DNA from 2 places in the Paenibacillus protaetiae genome. Region 2 is predicted to be linked to the other one. Evidence: a T-box and tRNA genes for the amino acid it is inferred to sense, from the RefSeq annotation. Region 2 holds a T-box; the other holds one or more tRNA genes.
What was found. The T-box of region 2 lies ahead of ET464_RS05295 (tryptophan--tRNA ligase). A T-box ahead of a tRNA ligase gene usually reads a tRNA of that ligase, here a tRNA-Trp.

Region 1 (4,395 bases), 1.1 Mb from region 2:
CTGTTTAGCAAAAACACAGGTCTGTGCGAAGCCGCAAGGCGAAGTATACGGGCTGACGCCTGCCCGGTGCTGGAAGGTTAAGGGGAGCGGTTAGGGGTAACCCGAAGCTGTGAACCGAAGCCCCAGTAAACGGCGGCCGTAACTATAACGGTCCTAAGGTAGCGAAATTCCTTGTCAGGTAAATTCTGACCCGCACGAATGGCGTAACGACTTGGGCGCTGTCTCAACGAGAGATCCGGTGAAATTTTAATACCTGTGAAGATGCAGGTTACCCGCGACAAGACGGAAAGACCCCATGGAGCTTTACTGCAGCTTGATATTGGACTTTGGTACGATCTGTACAGGATAGGTGGGAGCCTGGGAAGCATGAGCGCCAGCTTGTGTGGAGGCGACGTTGGGATACCACCCTGATCGTATCGGAGTTCTAACCCGCTACCGTGAATCCGGTAGGGGGACCGTGTCAGGCGGGCAGTTTGACTGGGGCGGTCGCCTCCTAAAAAGTAACGGAGGCGCCCAAAGGTTCCCTCAGAATGGTTGGAAATCATTCGGAGAGTGCAAAGGCATAAGGGAGCTTGACTGCGAGACCAACAAGTCGAGCAGGGACGAAAGTCGGGCTTAGTGATCCGGTGGTACCGCATGGAAGGGCCATCGCTCAACGGATAAAAGCTACCCTGGGGATAACAGGCTTATCTCCCCCAAGAGTCCACATCGACGGGGAGGTTTGGCACCTCGATGTCGGCTCATCGCATCCTGGGGCTGAAGTAGGTCCCAAGGGTTGGGCTGTTCGCCCATTAAAGCGGTACGCGAGCTGGGTTCAGAACGTCGTGAGACAGTTCGGTCCCTATCTGTCGTGGGCGTAGGAAATTTGAGAGGAGCTGTCCTTAGTACGAGAGGACCGGGATGGACGTACCGCTGGTGTACCAGTTGTTCCGCCAGGAGCACCGCTGGGTAGCTATGTACGGACGGGATAAGCGCTGAAAGCATCTAAGCGTGAAGCCCCCTCAAGATGAGATTTCCCAGTATGTAAGACCCCTTGTAGACGACGAGGTGGATAGGTTCGGGGTGGAAGCGCAGCAATGCGTGCAGCTGACGAATACTAATCGGTCGAGGGCTTATCCTAAATCAAGCTAAAGATTCATTGCATCACCTTTCGCATCCAGTTTTCAAGGCGCAAAACCTTGGTTTGAAATGTTCCCTGATAGCTCAGTTGGTAGAGCACTCGACTGTTAATCGAGTTGTCACAGGTTCGAGTCCTGTTCGGGGAGCCATATAGAGAGGTGTCCGAGTGGTCGAAGGAGCACGATTGGAAATCGTGTAGGCTCTAACCGGGTCTCGAGGGTTCGAATCCCTTCCTCTCTGCCATAAGGCCCGTTGGTCAAGGGGTTAAGACACCTCCCTTTCACGGAGGTAACAGGGGTTCGAATCCCCTACGGGTCACCAAAGGTTTTTTAAAAAAAGTGTTGCAAAGCGACCAGATATATGATATATTATGAAAGTCGCCTATGACGTGGAGGGTTAGCTCAGCTGGGAGAGCATCTGCCTTACAAGCAGAGGGTCGGGGGTTCGATCCCCTCACCCTCCACCATTTAACTGACGCGGGGTGGAGCAGCCCGGTAGCTCGTCGGGCTCATAACCCGAAGGCCGCAGGTTCAAATCCTGCCCCCGCAACCAAACTTTACCTTCGGAATGATCCGAGAATATGATGTGGAGCTGTGGTGTAGAGGCCTAACATGCCTGCCTGTCACGCAGGAGACCGCGGGTTCGAATCCCGTCAGCTCCGCCATTATAACACATAAGGCTCGGTAGCTCAGTCGGTAGAGCAGAGGACTGAAAATCCTCGTGTCGGCGGTTCGATTCCGTCCCGAGCCACTTTTATAAATAAATATGCCGTTGTAGCTCAATTGGTAGAGCAACTGACTTGTAATCAGTAGGTTGGGGGTTCAAGTCCTCTCGACGGCACCACGTGGAGGATTAGTGAAGTGGCTAAACACGGCAGACTGTAAATCTGCTCTCTCTGAGTTCGGTGGTTCGAATCCATCATCCTCCACCAGTTATATAGGGGCATAGTTTAAAGGTAGAACAACGGTCTCCAAAACCGTTGGTGTGGGTTCAATTCCTGCTGCCCCTGCCAGAAAATATTGAATAGCTTTGAGTAACATGGCGGTCGTGGCGAAGGGGTTAACGCACCGGATTGTGGCTCCGGCATTCGTGGGTTCAAGTCCCATCGATCGCCCCATTAATACTCTAAAACCATTCAACGACGTTGGGGATTAGCCAAGCGGTAAGGCAACGGACTTTGACTCCGTCACTCCAAGGTTCGAATCCTTGATCCCCAGCCATTTGCGGACGTGGCTCAGTGGTAGAGCATCGCCTTGCCAAGGCGAGGGTCGCGAGTTCGAATCTCGTCGTCCGCTCCATCTTAATCTGGCGCCATAGCCAAGCGGTAAGGCAAAGCTCTGCAAAAGCTTTACCCCCAGTTCGAATCTGGGTGGCGCCTCCATTACAATCTTTATATGTGCCCTTAGCTCAGCTGGATAGAGCGTTTGACTACGAATCAAAAGGTCAGGAGTTCGAATCTCTTAGGGCACGCCATGTTTCATAAGCCGGTGTGGCGGAATGGCAGACGCGCGCGACTCAAAATCGTGAGGGAAACCGTGGAGGTTCGAGTCCTCTCACCGGCATCAAAAAAACAGATTGGCAAAGTTACTTGAAAGTAACTTTGCCAATCTGTTTTTTATTTTTATCCATCTCCTCTGAATTCGTTTCTTCCTCGATTGCCGTCAGCCTGCTGTTGGATAGGCCGGCTTTATGCAGGTGCAAACCTTTGCTCCTCTTTATTCCGTTCTTTTGTACAGGGTTCAAAATTCTAAAGCGGATGGGCAGCTTCCGCGGCTTAGCTAGGAAGTATATAGCCAACTGCATGTTGATAAGATAAATGGAGGATAATGTAATATTTCTGTGGAATTTTGTTTTTATCTTGATTTTAAGGAGTTATTGCGATGGAAATCATTTTTATTCGGCACGGTCATGGAGAACTTCTCAACGATTATCCAAATCGCTTAAATACCATACACCCTGGACTGACGGAATACGGGAAAATTCAGGTTACTCGTTTGCGAGACCAACTGTCTTCAGACGACTTGGTGCTGGTTAGTCCAACGAAGCGGACAATTGAGACCGCAATCATGTTGAAGGATGATTTGAACTTTATCGTTACGCCGCTTGTCGGTCCGAGAATGTTCCCTCAAAATCCCGAACTCCCCGGTTTGCTATGTGACAATATCTATTCAAAGACTGAGCTTGCAAATTTTTATAAGAACTTAGAAACGCTCGAACTGGAGTTGGATTGTTGGAGTGAAGGAATTAACAGGATTGAGCAGAGTCTGTTTGAAGAGTACGCTAAAAAGTTATTGGATTGGATAGGCGATAAATATAAAAAAGTGTTTATTATCTCACATGACGGTACGATAACGAATTATCGTATTTTGCTGGGAGAAAAGGGTTTGACAAGAGAAGATTTCCTTGGCGAAGCAGGGGTATATAAGCTAACTACAAATAACAAGCACAATTAACCGTTTCCACAAGACGGTTATTTTCTTTATAGTTGATAGCAGCAATATTTACGAAATAGCTTAAGAATGTAACTGAAGAAGAGCAACTTAAACAGCCTTAGCTCTCATGAAATATCGAGCTAAGGCTGTTTAAGTTGCTTTTGGATCATAAAGCGATCCCACCAGATACATAGGCTTAGGCTGCAGTTGGCTGAGGAGTTCAGAGATTATGGTCTAAAACCGTCTTTAATTGCCGCCGGCGAAAAATTCGCGTGTTTCTTGGCGCGCTTTGGGTGGTAATACGCGATTGAGCTCTTCGTTCAACCAATTCAAGGACTTGCTGCGCAACGTATTACGCATGCTTTCCTCCGCCTCAAGCATTGCCAGGTTGATGACGCATGGTGTAGCTCGGGTGGTTGCCGCGAACTGTTCGTCCTGGCAGAGACAGCTGTTATTTTTAATATTTTTACATTGGAAGATAGGAGCCACACCTTCAACGGCTTCCACGACATCCCAGAAGGAAATATCCGCAGGAGGCTTGGCCAGTTTATAACCGCCTTTAACTCCTGGGACAGAACTGACGATACCGGCTTTTGTCAATTTGCCAAAAACCTTCGACAGATAGGTTTCCGAAATGCCTTGAAAGGTGGAAAGCTCTTTGATACCGATGGCAGCATCGGGCGGAATATCGATCAAATATACTAAGCAATGCAGTGCATATTCAACACCGATACTATACTGCATGCAAACACCTGCTTTCTAGCCGTAGAGGCTGATATTAAACATCTTAGGTGGATTTATAATCCTTGTCAAACGAGGGGATTGGAGGATTTATCAAGCAAAA
Region 2 (4,395 bases):
ATTTTGCCCATCCGATTCAGGACGCTATCGAAGGCATTACCTATTCGTTATGCTCCGTCGAATTTAAAGATCACCGGCCGCTGTATGAATGGGTTTTGCATGAGTTAGGTTATACGGAGCCGCCGCGGCAAAGAGAGTTCGGGCGGCTGCATATTACCGGTGCGGTTACCAGTAAACGTTATATCCGCGCTATGGTTGATGAAGGCGTGGTGGACGGCTGGGATGATCCCCGGCTGCCGACGCTGAAAGGACTGCGAAGAAGAGGCTATACGCCGGAAAGCATCCGCAGCTTTATCCGGGAAATTGGCAGCATCAGGGTGCACAGCACGGCGCATTTGGCGCTTCTTGACCATCATCTTCGGCAGGATTTGAAAACGAAAACGGTTGGTGTCATGGCAGTACTGCATCCGCTTAAAGTTGTTATCACTAATTACCAGGCAGGAGGCATGGAGCTGTTGGAGCTGGACAACAGCAGCGAAAACAGGCAGCTGGGCACGCGGGAAGTTCCTTTCGCTCAAACGATCTACATTGAGCGGGATGACTTTATGGAGCACCCTCCAGCCGGTTATTACCGGCTGAGCCCGGGAACGGAAGTGAGGCTGAAGGGCGCTTATTTTATCCGCTGCGATGAAGTGGTGAAAGACCCGCAAACCGGTGAAATCATGGAGCTGCGCTGCACGTATGACCCGCTGACCAGAAGCGGCGCCGGTTTTACCGGCCGCAAGGTGAAAGGGACGATTCATTGGGTATCCGCCGCCCATGCCGTGCGAGCGGAGGTTCGCCTATACGAGCCGCTGCTGCTTGAGAATGCGTCCATTCAAGGCGAAGACTGGAGATCGGGGTTAAATCCGCATTCGCTTACGGTTGTGAAGCAGGCGTTGTTGGAGCCGTTTATCCATAGCGCTACGCCTGAGAATACATTCCAGTTTATACGCCACGGTTATTTTGTCTTGGACCGGAAAGACAGCACGGCGGAGAAACCGGTGTTTAACCGGATTGTTCCGTTAAAGGATTCGTGGACCAAACGTTAACAGCCGCCTTAACGGCCGATTGCGCGCCGTACTTTATCCATTTGGGGAGCCGCAAGCGCCCTTGCTTTAGCCGCCCCCTGCTTTAAGATGGCGTCGATCTGCGCAGGATCGGCCATCAAATCCTCATATTTGCGGCGCGGCTCCTCCAAAAAGGCGTCCATCGCCTGAAACAGCTCCTGCTTTGCAGCACTCCAGCTGATACCGTTAGCGTAGCTTGCCCGCATAACTTCGATTTGCGCTTCGGAAGCGAACGGTTTATATAGCGCAAAAAGGGGGGGATCCTCCGGGTTTTTAGGTTCGCCGGGCGGCGTGGAATCCGTTTTGATTTTGTTAATCAGCTTATGCAACGTGCCAGCCGGCTCAAACAACGGAATGGTATTATTGTAGCTTTTGCTCATTTTGCGGCCGTCAAGCCCCGGGATTACGGCTGTTTCTTCGTCTACGGCATACTGCGGCAGCTTGAATGTCTCGCCAAAAACGCGATTAAACAATTCGGCGATGTCGCGGGCGATTTCGACATGCTGAATTTGGTCTTTGCCGACCGGCACCAGATCGGATTGAAACAGCAGGATGTCCGCCGCCATTAAGACGGGATACGTAAACAGCCCCATATTAACGCCGTTGTCCGCATCTGCGCCAAGCATCCCATTGCGGTCGACGATTGCTTTATACGCATGCGCGCGGTTCATCAGCCCTTTAGGCGCAAGGCAGGACAGAATCCAGCTAAGTTCGAATATTTCCGGGACATCGGACTGGCGGTAGAAAACGGTATGCTCCGGGTCCAGCCCAAGCGCCAACCATGTGGCCGCAATGCCGTACGTAAGCTCTCTGAACTCCTCATTGTTCTGAATAAACGTCAGCCCGTGATAATCGGCGATAAAAAACAACGACGTCCGGCCAGGCTCGGCTGCCATTCGCAGCGCAGGTTTGATTGCGGCCAAATAATTGCCGACGTGGACTTTCCCGGTTGGCTTAATGCCCGTTAATACGATTGTGCTGCTCACTCGAATCCCTCCTTAGACAATAAAAAAAGGGCTCCCGTCCTGAAAAGGACGAGAAAACCCAGTGGTACCACCTTCGTTAGTCCAGTGAAATGCCGGACTCGCTTTGACGTATCGAAACGGCATGAAGCCGTTTGAATACGCGTCTCTTGTAACGATGAGACAGTTCGCCAAAGCCTACTTGACTTGTGCTGTTCGGTTTGGATGCTCGGAAGCCCACTTCGGCATATTCCCTACACTGATTCGCACCGGCCATCAGCTCTCTGGCGTATTCGATATGCGTACTCTCTTCGTCATTGCATATAGGTATGCGATTGAAGTTAGTTAATTTTTACATTATGCAAATAATTTGTAAAGGTCTAAATAGGCTGCGCAGCTTGATGTTTATTTGGGCTATTTTATCCCAAAAAAGGAACGATCGCGAGGATCAAGACGAGCAAACCGATAATGATCCAGCTGACCGGATGCGCAAAATTGACAGTCATGCCAAGCCCGCTGCGCTTCGAAACGAACAGCGACGGATCTTGCGGATTATAATACGTTGTGCCGCCCAGCTTCCACAGCCGGTCATCTTTTGCCGCCGTATCATAATTTTGCCCAAGCCCTTTGCGCGAGCTGTATACAAGCAGAATAGCCGTCCCGGCAATCATTAGAATCGGAAGCAGCGCGTCCACCCAGCCCGGCACTTGGCCGAAGCTTTGCTCAAACAGCATAGATGCCTGGCCGTACCCGACAAACAAAATGAGAGCCAGCATAATCAGCCATACGAAACGGGATAATACGCTGCGGAATTGCGACTGCTTCTTGAGCGAAGCTTCAGGATCGGCAGGGTCCAGCTGCTGCTTAGCCGTCCCGATCGTGTAGTTAATCAGAACGGATAAAATACCAGCTCCCAGCTGGATAAAGCTTAAGGAAAATACAGAACCAAACGATTTGGCCGACCAATGATCCGGTTTGCCGTTCAAGCCGAAATGCGTGGCGAAGCTGTCCGGAATTTGATCCCAGTGCATGCCGATCAGCGCCATTATAATAAGCGGGATGAACAGATGTGGCGCAAACGACAGAGGCGGCATGATCGCTTCTTTACGCCGGTCCTTCAAGCTCGCTACCCGTTTGGCCGGCTGTACCTCGCTGAGGCTCCAGTTTTGCTCCGCTTTCAATTGAACCGCTTTGCGGTGGAACACGATGTAGAACAATAGGGCGAATACGAGATGAACAGGCACAACGATCGGCAGCGCATCAACCATCTTGGTCCCGCTAGCCAGCGCCCAGCCTATGACCGCGGCAGCAGCGGCCAGATCGGCCAATATTTGCGAGACGGTGAATCTGAACCGCATTTGCGACACTTTACGATCATTGCGGAAAGCTTCCGGCACATATACGCCGAACAAAATGGCGCGAGCCAAAATATACGGATAGCAAGCAAAGCTTGCGATCAAAATCAAATCCGTTGCGCCAAACAAAATTAAACCCCAAGCCGTTTCGTTCATGGCTGATTCCTCCCATTGTCGGTTGTTGATACTTGCCGGTATATACGCTCGGCATAAGCGCTGAATTGTTCCGCATTCAGCCCGCGGACGGCGGACTCTGCCGCTAACGCTTTGAGCTGTCTCGTCATCCGGGTTTCAAACTCGGCTGTTACGCCCGGCATTTCGCCTGGCTGCACGATGACGCCTTGCTTGCGGTGAATTTGCAGAAATCCTTCTTGCTTCAACTGCTGATACGCTTTATTCACCGTATGCAAATTAATATCCAGGTCGGCGGCAAGGCTGCGAACCGACGGCAGCGGATCGCCGGGCTTCAGCCCGCCGTTTGCGATACCCTCCACAATCTGGTCGACAAGCTGCGTGTAGATGGGGACATCCGATTGCAAATCAAGCTCTACAAACATAGCGGTTCCTCTTTTCGAAAATGATTAATAACGCATAACTGTTATACTACATATATAACAGATATTATAATTAGATGCAAGCGGCTAATGCGCAGAAGAGAAGGGATATAAACGTCAAAAAGCGCCAGCCTTCCGTTAAGGATGGCTGGCGCTTTACATGCTGCCCGCAGGGCTTATGAATTACCCCGTAATGACCCGCTCTACCGGGTAATGGATTTTGGCTTCCTTTTGTCCGCCGCTAATCATAAATAAAACGGACGTTAAGCCGATTCTTCCAATAAACATGAGGACCATCAGGATGCATTTGGCGAATGCGCTTAAGTCCGGCGTAATGCCTGTCGACAAGCCTACGGTACCAAACGAAGAGCATACTTCAAGCACGATCGCGAGCAGCGGGACCTGCTTGTCCGAGAAGCTGATCGCAATAATCGAGAAAGCGCACAGGATCGTGGCCAAAACCGAAATCGCCAGC

Region 1: it encodes a tRNA-Trp, which carries the amino acid that the T-box ahead of ET464_RS05295 (tryptophan--tRNA ligase) is inferred to sense. The anticodon was not compared.

The regions. Positions count from the first base shown of each region.
Region 1 covers NZ_CP035492.1:2,331,189-2,335,583, reverse strand. The annotation lists rRNA gene ET464_RS10855 (23S ribosomal RNA) at 1-1,120, shown strand, start outside; tRNA gene ET464_RS10850 (tRNA-Asn) at 1,193-1,268, shown strand; tRNA gene ET464_RS10845 (tRNA-Ser) at 1,272-1,362, shown strand; tRNA gene ET464_RS10840 (tRNA-Glu) at 1,366-1,440, shown strand; tRNA gene ET464_RS10835 (tRNA-Val) at 1,510-1,585, shown strand; tRNA gene ET464_RS10830 (tRNA-Met) at 1,595-1,671, shown strand; tRNA gene ET464_RS10825 (tRNA-Asp) at 1,707-1,783, shown strand; tRNA gene ET464_RS10820 (tRNA-Phe) at 1,797-1,869, shown strand; tRNA gene ET464_RS10815 (tRNA-Thr) at 1,887-1,962, shown strand; tRNA gene ET464_RS10810 (tRNA-Tyr) at 1,966-2,050, shown strand; tRNA gene ET464_RS10805 (tRNA-Trp) at 2,058-2,131, shown strand; tRNA gene ET464_RS10800 (tRNA-His) at 2,161-2,236, shown strand; tRNA gene ET464_RS10795 (tRNA-Gln) at 2,265-2,339, shown strand; tRNA gene ET464_RS10790 (tRNA-Gly) at 2,343-2,417, shown strand; tRNA gene ET464_RS10785 (tRNA-Cys) at 2,427-2,500, shown strand; tRNA gene ET464_RS10780 (tRNA-Arg) at 2,516-2,592, shown strand; tRNA gene ET464_RS10775 (tRNA-Leu) at 2,603-2,681, shown strand; gene ET464_RS10770 (phosphoglycerate mutase family protein) at 3,000-3,572, shown strand; gene ET464_RS10765 (Rrf2 family transcriptional regulator) at 3,798-4,295, opposite strand.
Region 2 covers NZ_CP035492.1:1,185,440-1,189,834, reverse strand. The annotation lists gene ET464_RS05300 (glutamine--tRNA ligase/YqeY domain fusion protein) at 1-1,031, shown strand, start outside; gene ET464_RS05295 (tryptophan--tRNA ligase) at 1,040-2,035, opposite strand; T-box leader at 2,077-2,338, opposite strand; gene ET464_RS05290 (DUF1648 domain-containing protein) at 2,431-3,522, opposite strand; gene ET464_RS05285 (GntR family transcriptional regulator) at 3,519-3,923, opposite strand; gene ET464_RS05280 (TrkH family potassium uptake protein) at 4,104-4,395, opposite strand, start outside.